4 regions of the Paenibacillus sp. TSA_86.1 genome follow, and region 4 is predicted to be linked to each of the others. Evidence: riboswitches for the same ligand, from Rfam matches in the RefSeq annotation. Region 4 holds a riboswitch; each other region holds the start of a gene.
The links. Region 4 has a riboswitch for cyclic di-AMP ahead of ACUTVW_RS01915 (hypothetical protein). Riboswitches for the same ligand answer to the same signal wherever they lie in the genome.

Region 1: linked by a shared signal. The riboswitch ahead of ACUTVW_RS05030 (C40 family peptidase) and the one ahead of ACUTVW_RS01915 (hypothetical protein) in region 4 are both predicted to bind cyclic di-AMP.
Region 2: linked by a shared signal. The riboswitch ahead of ACUTVW_RS26080 (C40 family peptidase) and the one ahead of ACUTVW_RS01915 (hypothetical protein) in region 4 are both predicted to bind cyclic di-AMP.
Region 3: linked by a shared signal. The riboswitch ahead of ACUTVW_RS12730 (3D domain-containing protein) and the one ahead of ACUTVW_RS01915 (hypothetical protein) in region 4 are both predicted to bind cyclic di-AMP.

Annotation. Positions count from the first base shown of each region.
Region 1 is NZ_JBQZGE010000001.1:1,078,560-1,082,222, reverse strand. Features, by position in the region: gene ACUTVW_RS05045 (glucuronoxylanase) at 1-246, shown strand, start outside; tRNA gene ACUTVW_RS05040 (tRNA-Leu) at 390-474, opposite strand; gene pelA (pectate lyase) at 671-1,624, opposite strand; cyclic di-AMP (ydaO/yuaA leader) riboswitch at 2,007-2,138, shown strand; gene ACUTVW_RS05030 (C40 family peptidase) at 2,144-2,608, shown strand; gene ACUTVW_RS05025 (carboxymuconolactone decarboxylase family protein) at 2,703-3,032, opposite strand; gene ACUTVW_RS05020 (hypothetical protein) at 3,197-3,415, opposite strand; gene ACUTVW_RS05015 (hypothetical protein) at 3,535-3,663, opposite strand, start outside.
Region 2 is NZ_JBQZGE010000024.1:27,859-31,521, forward strand. Features, by position in the region: gene ACUTVW_RS26070 (M1 family metallopeptidase) at 1-1,186, shown strand, start outside; gene ACUTVW_RS26075 (hypothetical protein) at 1,197-2,051, shown strand; cyclic di-AMP (ydaO/yuaA leader) riboswitch at 2,335-2,472, shown strand; gene ACUTVW_RS26080 (C40 family peptidase) at 2,476-2,946, shown strand; gene ACUTVW_RS26085 (GNAT family N-acetyltransferase) at 3,316-3,663, shown strand, end outside.
Region 3 is NZ_JBQZGE010000004.1:340,407-344,069, forward strand. Features, by position in the region: gene ACUTVW_RS12720 (ABC transporter substrate-binding protein/permease) at 1-265, shown strand, start outside; gene ACUTVW_RS12725 (amino acid ABC transporter ATP-binding protein) at 252-974, shown strand; cyclic di-AMP (ydaO/yuaA leader) riboswitch at 1,164-1,359, shown strand; gene ACUTVW_RS12730 (3D domain-containing protein) at 1,362-2,030, shown strand; gene ACUTVW_RS12735 (polysaccharide deacetylase family protein) at 2,183-3,004, opposite strand; gene lpdD (prenylated flavin chaperone LpdD) at 3,160-3,492, shown strand; gene ACUTVW_RS12745 (PspA/IM30 family protein) at 3,596-3,663, shown strand, end outside.
Region 4 is NZ_JBQZGE010000001.1:444,465-448,127, forward strand. Features, by position in the region: gene ACUTVW_RS01900 (urease accessory protein UreF) at 1-28, opposite strand, end outside; tRNA gene ACUTVW_RS01905 (tRNA-Leu) at 484-566, shown strand; gene ACUTVW_RS01910 (glutathione peroxidase) at 780-1,256, opposite strand; cyclic di-AMP (ydaO/yuaA leader) riboswitch at 1,636-1,816, shown strand; gene ACUTVW_RS01915 (hypothetical protein) at 1,931-2,362, shown strand; gene ACUTVW_RS01920 (HAD family hydrolase) at 2,506-3,204, shown strand; gene ACUTVW_RS01925 (Nramp family divalent metal transporter) at 3,339-3,663, opposite strand, start outside.

The DNA of each region.
Region 1 (3,663 bases), 630 kb from region 4:
TCTTCTTGGGTGACAGACGCCAATCGGAACTTGGCAAGTCAATCCGCAATCAATGTATCTAACCGAGCCTTTACTGCACAGCTTCCAGCGCGCAGTGTAACCACTTTTGTAGCTAACCTCACAGGTACAAACCGTATTTCGGAAGAGGACATTGCCTCCGAGTTTGAAATTGAACTTCCATTGACGGATATGGAGACTAACGTTGACACTGACGTTACGCCTGCTGTTGAACCCGTGAATCAGTAAAATACAAACCAAGCCCTCAATTCCTTACATGCTCATGTGGCACGTAAGGAATCGGGGGCTTTTCTTCAAGAGAAGTATTCCAGAATCAATTCGAATAAAAAAAGGTTCCTTCAGAAGTTAATCTGAGGAACCTTTTTATTCGATGCGGTCGAGAGGACTCGAACCTCCACGGGGGGTTAGCCCACACGGACCTGAACCGTGCGCGTCTGCCAATTCCGCCACGACCGCATATATTTTGTCTCTCCAATTATTATCGGCGACAAGAAATAATATATCACGCGTGCTTTGACCTGTCAATACATAAAAATAAACAAATACGTGCGAACCGAATACGTAGTCGGTTCGCACCCCTTGGGCTTGCCTGTGATGAAGCTATACATAACCGTTGGTGATGTGTTATTCACTACTGTCCAGAAAAGATCTTTTACAGCTTGGACGGCCAGTTGCCGTACCATGCATAACCGCCTCTTCTTTCCTTTTCAATATCACTCAGCTTATATTTCACGACGCCATCACGTCCAACAAAGATAGGTTTGTCCGTACCGAGTTCATAGAAACGCGCCCAGATCGGTGATGCACTCGAATCAGCAATGATTCGGCTGTCCCCGTTCCCACGCTCATACCGATATCCTGTAATTTTCACTTTGTTAAACCAAGCTTCGGCACCTTTGATGGATGCAGTGATTCTCGAATTAGCCGATCTTGTTTTCAGAAACTTCACAATATTAACACTTTCACCTGCCGTCAGTGACGGCACTTCATAGATTCTCGCTCCTGCAGGTCTCAGTGAACTGGAATCATGCTGCTGTCCCCAAGCCGTTAACTTCCCACCGGATACCACCTGGGTGTTCAGGATGGCGTCCACTCCTTTAGAAACCGCATTTTTACTACGATTTGCGAGTGAACTGTCGATAAAGGAAAAGTTCCCCTTACGTGCTGCGACTTCATCGAGCATGTACATCACATTAATCATTGCATCATCATTATAAGTAATATGTTTATGATAACCGGAACTTTGATAGACTTGTGGCCAGCCGCCATTGGAATATTGCATGTTAAGCAAAAAATTAATGCCTTTGATTGCAGCAGCCGAGTATCGCTGGTCATTTGTTTTCTTGAATTCAGTTGCAAGTCTTCTAATTTCTGAATATGTAGCTTTATTATCAATTGTTGACTTAGCCCATTCACCTGACGTCTGACTATAATCTTTTCTCCAGCCACCATCCGGGCGCTGATTTTTCAAAATATCGGACAAACTCGCTGTTGTACCAGAGGCATCTGCCGCCGATACGGTTGGTGCAGGAAGAACGGCCATTCCCGCGACGGAAAACACCATTGAACATGCCAGTACAAATGTTACTAATTTTTTTGCTTTCACTCAATAACACTCTCCCCAATTCACAAATTTGATTACTCCCTCATAATAATTCCAATGAAAACAATTTAAATACAAATTTTGTATTTAATAATTGTATGATATGCAATAAACAAACATTTGTCAATATATGCAACATCCTATATGTATTTTCTTTAATTTAACATAAAGGAGTACCCTTTTAGCTCTTGACAAGCTTGTTTAATATCCACACTTGTCTCCCATGAAACACTAATGACTTTTTTGTAATCTTTTCAGCCCTTTTTAAACATAATTATGACTAAAAACGATAATTCCGCTAACATTGACGTTAAAAGAAGGGCTTTAAATAGGTTTGACAATTACGTATTTATGCAATATAGTTTCAAATAGTTACAAAAACTTAATTATTCATTTGCCGAGTTTCAGGATTGAAAACGGGGGAACCATTTTGGGTGAATTATTCTTATACATAGGAAATATAGGGAACCTTCTACCGAACCCTTAGCTAACTCCGTAGGCATCGAAGGGAGAACATTGATTTTGAAAAAACTGATTATTTCCATTTTTGGAGCTGCTGTACTATTTACATCCGGAGCAACAAGCACAGAGGCAAGTACAATTAATACAATGGTTAACAATATGACAGGCATCCCGTATAAGTGGGGCGGCACAACCATGGCTGGCTTCGATTGTTCCGGGTTTATGAGATATCTTTTTAACAAATACAGCATTGAATTGCCACGCACGTCGCAACAACAAGCCAAAGCAGGAACTCCGATATCCAAAGCGAGCATTCGTACAGGAGACCTGGTATTTTTCAACACAACGGGCAGAGGCATCTCACATACAGGCGTTTACATTGGCGGAGGTCAATTTGCTCATGCTTCCACTAGCAAAGGTATCAGCATCACCAAGTTGTCTAACCCTTATTTCAATGATCGTTATGTGACAGCAAGACGCGTTACAGGTCAATTTATGTATAACAAAATGTTGGGTAAAATCTAAGAAACCATTCCGATCTACATCCACATAAGCAGTTACAATAAAAGGGAGGCTCCGGTTTAAACCGGAACCTCCTTTTTATTGTAACATCGTAAGACTACTGCAGCGCCTTCTGCACCCTCATTGCTCCCTGTGACAGAGCATGTCCGCCGCCCACTGCACCAGCGACAGCTACGGTCTCCATGATCTCCTGATCGGTCGCGCCCTTGGAACGTGCCTCTTCTACATGATAGAACGTGCAGACTTCATTATTAGCAAACAAACCGATACCTAGCGCAATTAACTGCTTGGTCTTGGCATCAAGCACACCCGGCTGGAAGCACTCACCCGTGAACTCATGATATGATTTCACCACATCGGGGAGAACATCGCTTAATGCGCCAATCTGATCCTTATACGCATGAACTTTATCATTCATCAATGTCATGACTTGCAGCACACCCTCTCGGCTGTAAACACAGCGATTATTTCCACTGTACCTATCTTCCCACGCCTGTGTCGCAATTATGCCCAGCCTTGATGGTAATTCCAAACATTCGGTGTTGAAAATATTCTCTTTGGAGAAGATTTCCGGTCACGTGAATCCGTTATTTATTCACTTAAAACACTTTGACGAGGCTCACTGAACAACTGATAACGGTAAGACCGATCCAGCTTCACAACACGGCGATTCTGCCTGCGTATAAGTACTTGCCCATCATCCCAGGCAACCACGATACCCGTTACGTCATTAGACTCCAGCTCGTCCCGCACTACTCTTACCTTCTCCCCTGACAAACGCAGGGCATCCAACTCTGTATCACTAATCATGTCTCTAACTCCCATACTCAAATTTCTTTACAAAAAGAGACCTAAATGAAAAGTCATTTAGGTCTCACGTGACTGTATTGGACTGTCATGTCATTCGAAAAAATGTCCCGACTGAGAGTTTACCGCTGCGCGTGCTCTTTGCTGTCGTTCTTCTCGAACCAAAAATCAAGCACTTTGGCGGACATCACACGTTCTTCAAGGTACTCCACTTGGTGCGGTGTAAATTGTTCTTTCCAAGAGAAGGACAA
Region 2 (3,663 bases), on a different contig from region 4:
GGCAGCAACCGGATTTCCAACGCAGCAGGCGGTCTTGAAGAATGGCGAGAAAGTGTATCAATTTTATGCCGATGATGTACATGATTTCGCTTGGGCGGCCTCTCCTGATTTTGTTTACGCAGAGGAACCCTTCTCAGCCCCTAATGTGCCCGGCGTACGTATCAAACTATACCTGGACCCGGCACACCAGGATTTGAAAGATCGTTACCTCTTCGCTGCCAAAGCCGCATTGACGAATTACAGCAAGTGGTTCGGCCCTTACCCTTATGCAACTTTATCCATCGTTGTCCCGCCAAAAGTGGCAAACGGCGCCGGAGGTATGGAGTATCCGACATTAATTACAGCCTTTGGAGCAGATGATACAACACCGGGTTATGATCTGGAGCGCACGGTTGTGCATGAGATCGGACATCAATACTTCTACGGCATGGTTGCAAGCAATGAATTCGAAGAGGCCTGGCTTGATGAGGGCTTCACCTCCTACGCAGAAGACAAACTAATGGAGCAGGAATACGGACTCATTCCGAACTTGCCTGTACAATCAGGTCTGGTCACATCCCCCGCTCCTTTGACACAGCCTTCGTGGAAGTTTGACTCGCAGAATCAATATGCGTCCAACGTATATACCCGAGGCAAGCTCGTACTTCTCGGCATCGAACAGCAAGTCGGAGCGAAAAAAATGGAACGCATTCTTTCAACCTATGTCAACAAGTATCGCTTTAAACATCCGACAACGGCTGATTTTCAGAAGGTAGTCGAGCAAGTGACCCGTACCTCCTGGGCTAATTACTTTGAACAGTATGTCTACAGCAACGGCATGGCCGATTTTGCTGTGGAGAAGATCAACGTTTCTTCTATAGAGAAGGACGGCCAAAAAATGTACGAGTCCTCTGTCACCATTGCCAAAAAGGGCAGTGATTTCCCGAAGGTTCCCGTTCGGATCGGTTTTCAGGACGGCCATACCTTAACGAAGCAATGGAACGGACAGGAGGATCGCATTACCTATAAACTCACCTACACTTCTCCTGTCTCTTGGGCTATGACCGACCCTTTGTATGATATTGTGCTGGAAAATCGACATATGAACAATTTCCTGAGAACCGGACTGGATGAACGAGTCAAATCCCGCTGGAACATGAGTGCTACGAAACTAATTGAAGCCATATTCGGAGGTCTGTCATGGTGAGGTGGAGACAGTGAAAGCAAAAATTCGTGAAGGCTGGTTTCTCGTCCGTCAGCATATGTTCATTGCCGCACTCTTATTTATCTATCAATTAATCTGGGGATATTTTATCTATCGGTTGGTTCAATCGGCTGTCGTCCCCTTGCTGCTTCGTTATCCAACAGATGATGTCGGAGAACTGAGTACACTTTTATTCAAAATGGAAAGTCAGCTAAGTCTGTCCGGCCCTGAGGTTCAGCGATATTTATGGATCTTGGGTGGCATGTTGCTGCTTCGCCTGCTGATTAGCCCACTCATTCAAGCAGGTCTGCTCTACTCCCTTCAACATTTCAATTCCACAGAAGAGCGTATTCCTTTTATTCGAGGCATTAAAAAGTTATGGAAACCGATGCTGCTGCTGCACACCATACGTACAGTACTCATCTTCCTCCCTGCGTACTGGCTCGTACCCAGGCTGTATCCAACATTAATGGATAGTTTTCATTCTCTCCATTTGTTACTTCCCGGCATTCCATATGCAGCAGGCTGGATCATCTATGGCTGGATTGTACATCATGCCATGCTCTATATGCAGTTTGGCATCACGGACCCGGAAGGAGAAGGCCGTATTCAGGGCACGTTCAAAGGATTGTGGATTGCTTTGCGCCGTATCTTCGCTGTCACCAGCATCGCGCTAATGTTGGGAGCTGTTCATTTACTTGTCTTTGGTGCATTCACATCTGCCTCTTGGTTCCTGACAGGACTATCCGGACTGATCCTGCAACAAACGTATCCGCTTGCCCGAAGCCTGCTCAGTATGTGGAAAGTATGTAGTCATTTCCGCTTGTGGCAGTCCACATCCATCAAGAATGAGAGTCATATAAGCTGAACTACAGATTTATATAAATCGCTTACAAAATGAAAGATTGTTACCATCTCATGCTTAACATTTCATCCATTATTGCGTATAAATACGCAAACCTCGACCTTCCCCCGTCAAAGGTCGAGGTTTTTTTTGCTAATTTTGCTGCTAAACGTTGCCAAAGTACTAAGCCTCTGGTACAATAAGCGCAGTGAGTTTTTAGTAACAACTTTGTAATCTTTAAATCCTTATTTGTAACAACTTTAAATTAAATCCTTAAAATTAAATTTTCTTTTCTTTATCAGGTGCATAACTAGCATAGCCAAATTCCTGGCACCTGGGAAGCGGGGGAACCAGTTATGGGTGAATTGATCTTGAAACAGAGGGATCATAGGGGACCTTCAACCGAATCCTTAAGCTAACCTCGCAGGCGTTGGAAGGGGTATACCACTTGTTTAAGAAGAAATTGACCGCAGCAGTACTTAGCCTCACATTTGCATTATCACTTGGTGCAGGCAGCGCATTTGCAGATTCTAAGATGGATAAAGTCATCGATTCAGCAATAGGAACTACATACAAAAGCGGAGGAACAACACTTGACGGTTTCGACTGCTCCGGGTTTACACGGTATGTATTCGACAAATTAGGTATTGATTTGGCTCGCCAATCCAGCTCCCAATTCGACATGGGTGACTCTGTATCTCGCATGGAGATGAGACCTGGAGATTTAGTCTTCTTCAACACTACAGGTAAAGGTGTGTCTCACGTAGGCATTTTTGTAGGAAGCGGTAAGTTTGCACATTCTTCTTCTTCCAAAGGTGTAACGATCAGTTCATTGAGTGAAAATTACTGGGCTAATCGCTACGTTGGCGCAAAACGGATTATGAGCACGGACGCGTATGAGTCAGTGGCCCTTGACTAGGGACGAGCTTTAATCAACATCATGCTGGAACCATAAACTATACTGTAACGAAATACGAAGCATAAACAGAACCGCCCGGTACATTCTCCGCAGGAATGTATCCGGCGGTTTTTTTGTGCTTCCAATCCTGTGGCTACAGATGCTGCAAATCAAGTTATCTACCTGAACCAAAAAGGTCAGCTTACTTCGTTTGTCCGTGCCCTTATTCCTTGCCCTTATGATGTTTTTACCCAACCTGTTATAATATAAACGGAATGGCACGGACTTTTGTTTCATTTTCTTTCTGATCATTGAAAATTTACCAAATACACGGCTCTTTTGTAGAGCGGACAAAGAACAGGTAACGGAGAGAGGAGCATGCACTGTTATATGAAAAATGAAGCACCTTTGACGTTTCGTGTGGTACCTATGCAGGAAGAACATGCAGAACTCATATGCAGCTGGAACTATGATCCACCATACAATATCTACAGCTGGCTGCCTTGGGAACAGATGAAAGCACTGGAAGTCGAATTTGGAGATACACAGCTAAGGCAGGAACAATATGCAATTATCCTGGATCAACATGACCAGGTTTATGGATTCGCACAATATTTTCCGCTCCAGAACGTAACACGTATTGGTCTCGGAATGCACCCTGAGCAGTGCGGTCAAGGCCGTGGCACCACTTTCGTAGCTGCCATCGTGCAAGAGGCGATTCGCCGCAATCCTTCCAAT
Region 3 (3,663 bases), on a different contig from region 4:
GCGTTACATTATTCTGCCACAGGCCTTCAAGGCCGTTTTGCCTGCCATCGGTAACGAGTTCGTAACGATCATTAAAGAGTCCTCCATTATTTCGGTCATTGGTATGGTGGATATTATGTATCAGGCTAGTGTTGTCAAAAACATTACGTTCCAGGGTCTGAACCCGTTCATTATTGCGGCAGCGATTTACTTTGTCATGACATTTATTCTGTCCAAGCTGCTCGGACGATTGGAAAGGAAGTTGGGTGCAAGTGATAGACGTTAGACAATTACACAAATCTTATGGCAAAAACGATGTGCTTAAGGGCATCGACGTAACGATCGGAAAAGGTGAGGTCGTCGTGGTTATTGGCCCTTCAGGTTCGGGAAAAAGTACGTTCCTGCGCTGTCTGAATCTGTTGGAGCAGCCTACATCCGGGCAAATTGATTTTGAAGGTGTTTCGATCACTGATCCAAAGCACAACATTAATGCTACGCGTGAGAAAATGGGGATGGTGTTTCAGCATTTCAACCTGTTTCCTCACAAAACGGTTCAGCAGAACATCACGATTGCGCCAATCAAGGTGAAAAAGCAATCGACAGATGAAGCGAACAAAATTGCTGAGGATCTTCTGAAAACGGTCGGTTTAGCGGACAAAAAAGATACGTATCCCAATCAGCTATCAGGTGGACAGAAGCAGCGGATTGCGATTGCAAGAGCACTGGCGATGCAGCCGCATGTCATGCTGTTTGACGAGCCTACATCTGCTCTTGACCCGGAGATGGTCGGAGAGGTGTTGGAAGTCATGAAACGTCTTGCTGAAGGTGGAATGACGATGGTTATTGTCACTCATGAGATGGGTTTTGCACGTGAGGTTGGTGACCGGATTCTGTTTATGGACGGCGGAGTTATTGTCGAAGAAGGTAAGCCTGATGAGGTGTTTGGAGCACCGAAACATTCGCGTACACGAGACTTTCTGGCCAAAGTGCTTTAATTCATTCATTCTACCCTATGTATAGGATAAGGTTAAAAAAGGCGTTATCGGATCCAAAAATCCGGTAACGCCTTTTTGTTGTTTGAAAAAAAGATAGAATCGGAAAAGTAACTTTTTTGTTACCTGCATATGTTTTCAAAACGCCAAATGGAAACATTTACTACAGTTCAAGGTTACAAGATTGTGATATATTGAAGGCTGCCGAAACTTCCGAAGTGGAAGTGCGGGGGACGTAACGATGCAGATATGTTATTCATTGGATAAACATACTGCTTGGGGTGAATTAGGAATACATAACGCTTCAATATGTCAAGTAAAGCCTATAGGGTGGGCTCCTCCATCCGAATCCGACAACTAACTTCGCAGGCATAATGAGGGAGGAAGACCATGTATAACAAGAAACGTTTAGCCAAAACTGCCATCGCACTACTTACATCTATTCTATTCATTCAAGCCGTTCCGGCTCACGCGGATTCCGTTCATGTGGCTAAAGATGGGGACACCTTCTTCACCTTATCCAAACAATATGGTGTTGATATGAACACATTAATCAAAACAAATAAAGACATTTCACCTTATAACATCTATGGCGGTTTGAAAATTACCATCCCAGGTAACGAAAACAAAGCAGCAGCCCCAGTTCAAGTGAAGTCGCAGGAAAAGGCGGTTACAGCTGCAAGTCTGGACGTAAGTTCGGATAATAAAGTTGTACAGGCTTGGGGGAAAACTTTTGACTACAGCAAAACACTAAGTGTTAAAGCGACTGCATATTCCGCTGATGCATCTGAGAATGGTGGATGGGGGCCCGTTGATTATTTTGGAAATCCGCTGGAATTGGGTACGATTGCGGTAGATCCCAAAGTTATTCCTTTTGGCACTAAGGTTTTGGTGACAGGACATACACATCCAGGATTGCCGAAACAGGCTTTCGTAGCAACGGCTCTGGATGCCGGTAGTGCAATTAAGGGAAATCGCATCGATATCTTCATCCCTGGAAGCAAGACATTTGTAAGTTCGTTTGGTTTTCAGGATATTGAGCTTTACATTTTAAAATAAAGCTATAACGCTTCCTTTTATTATTATGGAGGCTCATAAGTTGAAATCATTATAAACATAATCAAAGGCAAAAATAGAAACAGGGTGTTCTTTAGTGTTATCATGACGAAAATGAATCATGACTACACATAGGAGCACCCTGTTTCTTTCAATTATTGTTTCTCTTTGGGCAATTTAAGCATTTCGTCCAACGTGACCAATTCATATCCTCGATTCCGCAATTCCTCGATAACTTCAGGCAAAGCTTCTACCGTACCTTGCAGGTTCGATCCTGTACCGCCGCCAGCATGCTGCAATACAATGGAGCCGGGTTTCACCGCAGAGAGAATATTATGTTTTACCCTTTCCTTGGACAATCCTTTCCAATCCAGAGAATCCACATTCCAGTTCACAATGCTGTAGTGCTGCTTGGCGGCCCAACGTAGCTGCTCCTCATTAATGTCCCCGTAAGGAGGACGAATCATTTTAGGCGTATATCCGGTCAGGCGATGAAGAATATCTCCCGTATGTAAAATTTGTCTGCGAAAGGCAGTCATCGATAACTTGCTGAATTCAGGATGATTATAGCTGTGATTGCCTACAATATGCCCTTCTTTTACCATACGTTTCACCAGATTCGGGTGTTTCTCCGCACGGCTGCCTACAACAAAGAAGGTTGCGCGAACCTTATATTTTTTCAAAACATCAAGCACTTGAGGGGTGAACCTCGGATCTGGCACATCATCAAAAGTCAGCGCAACTTGCTTGGTGGAAGGGCCATTTGTTTTGAAGGTATCCGCATACTTCTGCCGAAGTTGACCCAATGTCAGCTGTTCTTCTCTAGCATCTGAGCTAGAGGCCGGTGTATCCTTCGGATTAGACATTCCGCGTGATATAGTCTCAGAAACAGGATCAGAGGCAGTAACTGTAGGGGCCGAATAAAATCCGGAACATATGACAGTAACGAGTGCGAGCATGACGAGGCGTATACTCATTTTAACGGCCTCCTTTATCAAAATTACGTTCTCTATGGTATGCCCTATGGTCACTTCTTTTATGCGGATGTGAGAAGTCTCATTGCCACAATTAGGTTATGAAAGCGATAATTTCACCATATAAGATATAGAAGAAAAGGATAGGTGGGAAGAGAATGAGTACATATGATTTGAAATCCATTCGTTTAGAGGTTTTTGAAGCAGGGCAGGACAAGATATTTCTGGTCACTGGTGGGAAAGCTCATATTGGAGCTGTATCTACATTTTATGTGGACCATGATCGGGTTAGCGGGACAACGGTGCATATCCCGGGGCATAAGGAACAAGAGTTGTGTGAGCGGCTTGCTCGTAAGGCTGCTTTACAACTGAAGGTTACAGTAACTGTAATTATGGGTATCCATTTTGACAGCATCACACGAATGCAGATTGATGAAATCGTGCAGACTGCAGAGAGACTGATGGATGAACATTTAAATAAAAAAATGTAGATTCAAGTTTTAAAATTTTTTCTGCAAATTTGAAACGTGTTGCAGATTAGTTGCGTATGTATCTTTATATACAATGCACTATCCACTGGGAGGAATAAACCAAATGTCCATTTTTAAAAGATTACGTGACCTGACAATGTCCAACATTAACGCGATTATCGACAAAGCAGA
Region 4 (3,663 bases):
AATCGAGCAGCTTATTCCCGCGGTTCACGATCTCTCGCCTCCTGTGTTGATGATGTTAAATTTTATTACATTAAATCGATTTTATTTATGATATGTGTGTAAATCCGAATTATATGATATATATATTCACATAATTGTCCGCGTTTTGTCAATGATTTACGTAAAAAAATAGATTTTTTATAAATAGGAAATTTATTGTGTTAACTAATATGACGTATCGAGTTCATTTTAAGTTATACATTCGTTTGTGAATACGAAAGCATTCGTTTTCAAATCACAGCTCTTTTCTTGAGGAATCAGATTTAATGATATGTGCTTTCTAAGGAAATATGACTGGATTTTGTGCAGAGTATAGGCAAACCAGAAAGGGAAGTGCATAGCTTAAATGATAAACTATTGTAAGATGAAGAAAGAGTAATAAAGTGCTTTACTTTTGTAGGGGAATCCGGTATAATCAATTCTGTTGCCGATAATTTACGACATGCGGTCGTGGTGGAATGGCAGACACGCTATCTTGAGGGGGTAGTGGGCGTATGCCCGTGGAGGTTCGAGTCCTCTCGACCGCATTATATGAAGAGTTATGTGAGGAGCTTTCCGTGATGGAGAGCTTCTTTTTCGTTTTGTTTGATTGCGTTGTTTGTATTTATCGTCGGGAACAGTATATAGAATATAGAGGATGTAATTCATGCGAGAAAGCAAACAAGCCACCCTCTAGCCTTGAGCAAAAGTGTCTGCTCTTTGATGTCGGATGGCCTGTTTGTATATTTGTATAGCCTTGATTATTTGAGGAGTTTCTGAATATCTTCTTCGATTTTGTCCGGAGTCGTCTGCGGTGCATACCGCTTCACAACTTTACCGTCCTGATCGACAAGGAATTTGGTGAAGTTCCATTTGATGGCTTTGGAGCCAAGCAAGCCTGGTGCTTCTTTTGAGATATGCTGGAAGAGAGGGTGAGCGCTGGAACCATTGACATCAATCTTTTCAAACATAGGGAAGCTTACGCCATAGTTCATCTGGCAGAACTCGGCAATATCGTCAGAAGAGCCCTTTTCCTGCGCGAACTGGTTGCTTGGGAATCCAAGCACTTCGAACGGAGCATCCTGGAATTTGTCTTGCAGCTCCTGTAAGCCCTTGAATTGAGGGGTGAGACCGCATTGACTTGCGGTGTTTACAATTAACAACACTTTCCCGCGATATTGGGACATCTCAATCTCTTGCCCGCGGAGGGTGTTTACTTTGAAATCATAGACTGACATGAGGATCGCCTCCATCTTATTATTCTTGATGTGCTTATTATATTTTATACAATTAAATAATGCAAAACTTATTTTGGTTTCACGTTGTTATAACCATCAACGGGGCCTGAATCCCGAATGAGTAGGAATTGTATTGATCCATTTCTGTGCGGATGAGAAATAGCTAGATTGGAAGAGGTGGATAGCGTATAACCCCATTGTAAGCGCTATTCTTAATGGTTATTGCCGGAAACCTGACGATTCGGTGATCTGGCTGCACTTTACATGATCATGGCACGGGTGTATGATTCATAGCGTAATTTGAATTTTAATTAAATTGTACATGAAAAACGAAACAAACGATAATATCGATCGGTCTTATACTCAAGATTTACGAACGATGTTTTAATCGCTGAGTTTCCATTCGTAGTGGGTGGAAAACGGGGGAACCAAAAGGATGTGCTGTATTGTATTACAGCAGTATACGTCCATGGGGTGAATTTTCTGGCGACAGCCGGAAATAGGGCGACTCTCGCGCCCGAATCCGTCAGCTAACCTCGTAAGCGTTAAAGGGAGAGGCAACAAACCGCACGCTGGTTCATGGCGTTTTCGCCATGGATTATTTAAGAAGCGTTTCGGAGGCCTTGGTCCCCACGCTTCTTTTTTGTTGTCTTTTCACGCTAAGGGAGGAACGAATGATGGATACAGAGATGATTTTAGTAACGGCTCCGAATGAGGCTGGACGTAAATTTGTTAAATTGCTGATGTACAAAAAAATGCCTTTTGCCGTTCTGACGAACAGTGCTGGTGAGGAGCGCAAACTTCGCCGGATTGGCGTAGAACACGTCATTCGTATGAATACGGCAGCGGCTGAGAAATGGTTTTTGCCACAGGGTAGTGTAGGGAATGTATTTATTTTTGAAAATAGTCTGAATTTGACCTGCCGTTACCTGCAGATTTGCCGCTCATGGACATCGAAGTCCTTATGTGTAATCACCGAGCAGAGTCACCCTAAAGGGATTTATCGGGGCATGGGTGCAGACAAAATCGTGTATTCATTGAATGGGGAAGTCGGTTTTCTTCTTAATAGCTGCAATAAACCGGAAGCTGAGGTCAGCAGCTTGTGATTGATCCGATGTAAGGTGCCTGCTATAATTGCAGGTACAGACTAACGGAATTTGAGGAGACTCATGCTTGTCGTGGGTCTTCTTTTTTTATGGATACAGTATGCAAGCCAGGGGTGACCTGCGGCTTACAAGGAGGAATCGGCGTGCCGGATATTGCCGGATTGAAGTGGTTGTTTTTTGATGTGGGGGATACGCTGGTGGACGAATGGGAGCCGGTAGACGATATTATCGGGCAGTTCGTTCGAGAAGCCGGTGCGTACGGGTATCCAGTGAAAATGGAAGCGGTACGCGAACTGTTTGCCACCTGTTACCGCAATTATGAACAGTGGCCTATGAAAGTTGCTATACGCACATATATTCATGATGAAGATCACCGCGTTCAGATTCAGGACAAGCTGAAATTCCATAAAGAGCTGGAGCAGCCGTTCCCTTCCGCAACCAAGGTGCTTGAGCAGCTTTCACAGCACTATCGAATCGGCATTATCGCCAATCAGAGCCCTGGAACGGAAGCGAGGCTGGAGAGCTACGGACTTCGGAAGTATGTCGATGTTCTGGCATGTTCGGCAGAAGAAGGGGTGTCCAAGCCTGATCCGGAGTTGTATGCGGTTGCTTTGAAGCAGGCAGGATGCGCTCCTGAAGAAGCGGTTATGGTCGGAGATCGAATCGATAATGATATCATGCCAGCGCGTAGTTTGGGCTTACGTACGATTCGTATTTTGCAAGGGTACGGAAGGTTCCAACCAGAGCTTTCGGATGACGAGCGTGCAGACTGGACGGTCGAGTCGCTGGATGAACTGCTACCATTGCTGATACCTGATGGGGATACGAGCAGATCTGTATGAGCATAAGGTTAGATCCGGTCGAGATAGAGGTATATGCGGCTGGAGCACAAAATAAAAACACAAAAAGGCTGATACGCCCGGTATGAGGATACCGTGGCGCATCAGCCTTTTTGTATACTATGGCATTATAAAAGTTAGAACTGAATAATGGTCTGGATAATCAAATACACATTCAGCACAACGATGATGGCGGCAATAGCCCAAGAAACAATTTTGAGCCACAATTTGTTGACAAAAGCCCCCATGCGTTTTTTGTCACTTGTAAACATAACAAGCGGAATGATGGCAAACGGTAATTGCAGAGAGAGAACGACCTGGCTTAAAATCAGCAGTTGCTCTGCACCGTGTTCGCCCACAACCGCAGTGACGATGACAGCGGGGATGATGGCGATCAAACGTGTGACCAGTCTGCGCAGCCATGCCGGGATACGAATATTCAGGAAACCCTCCATGACGATC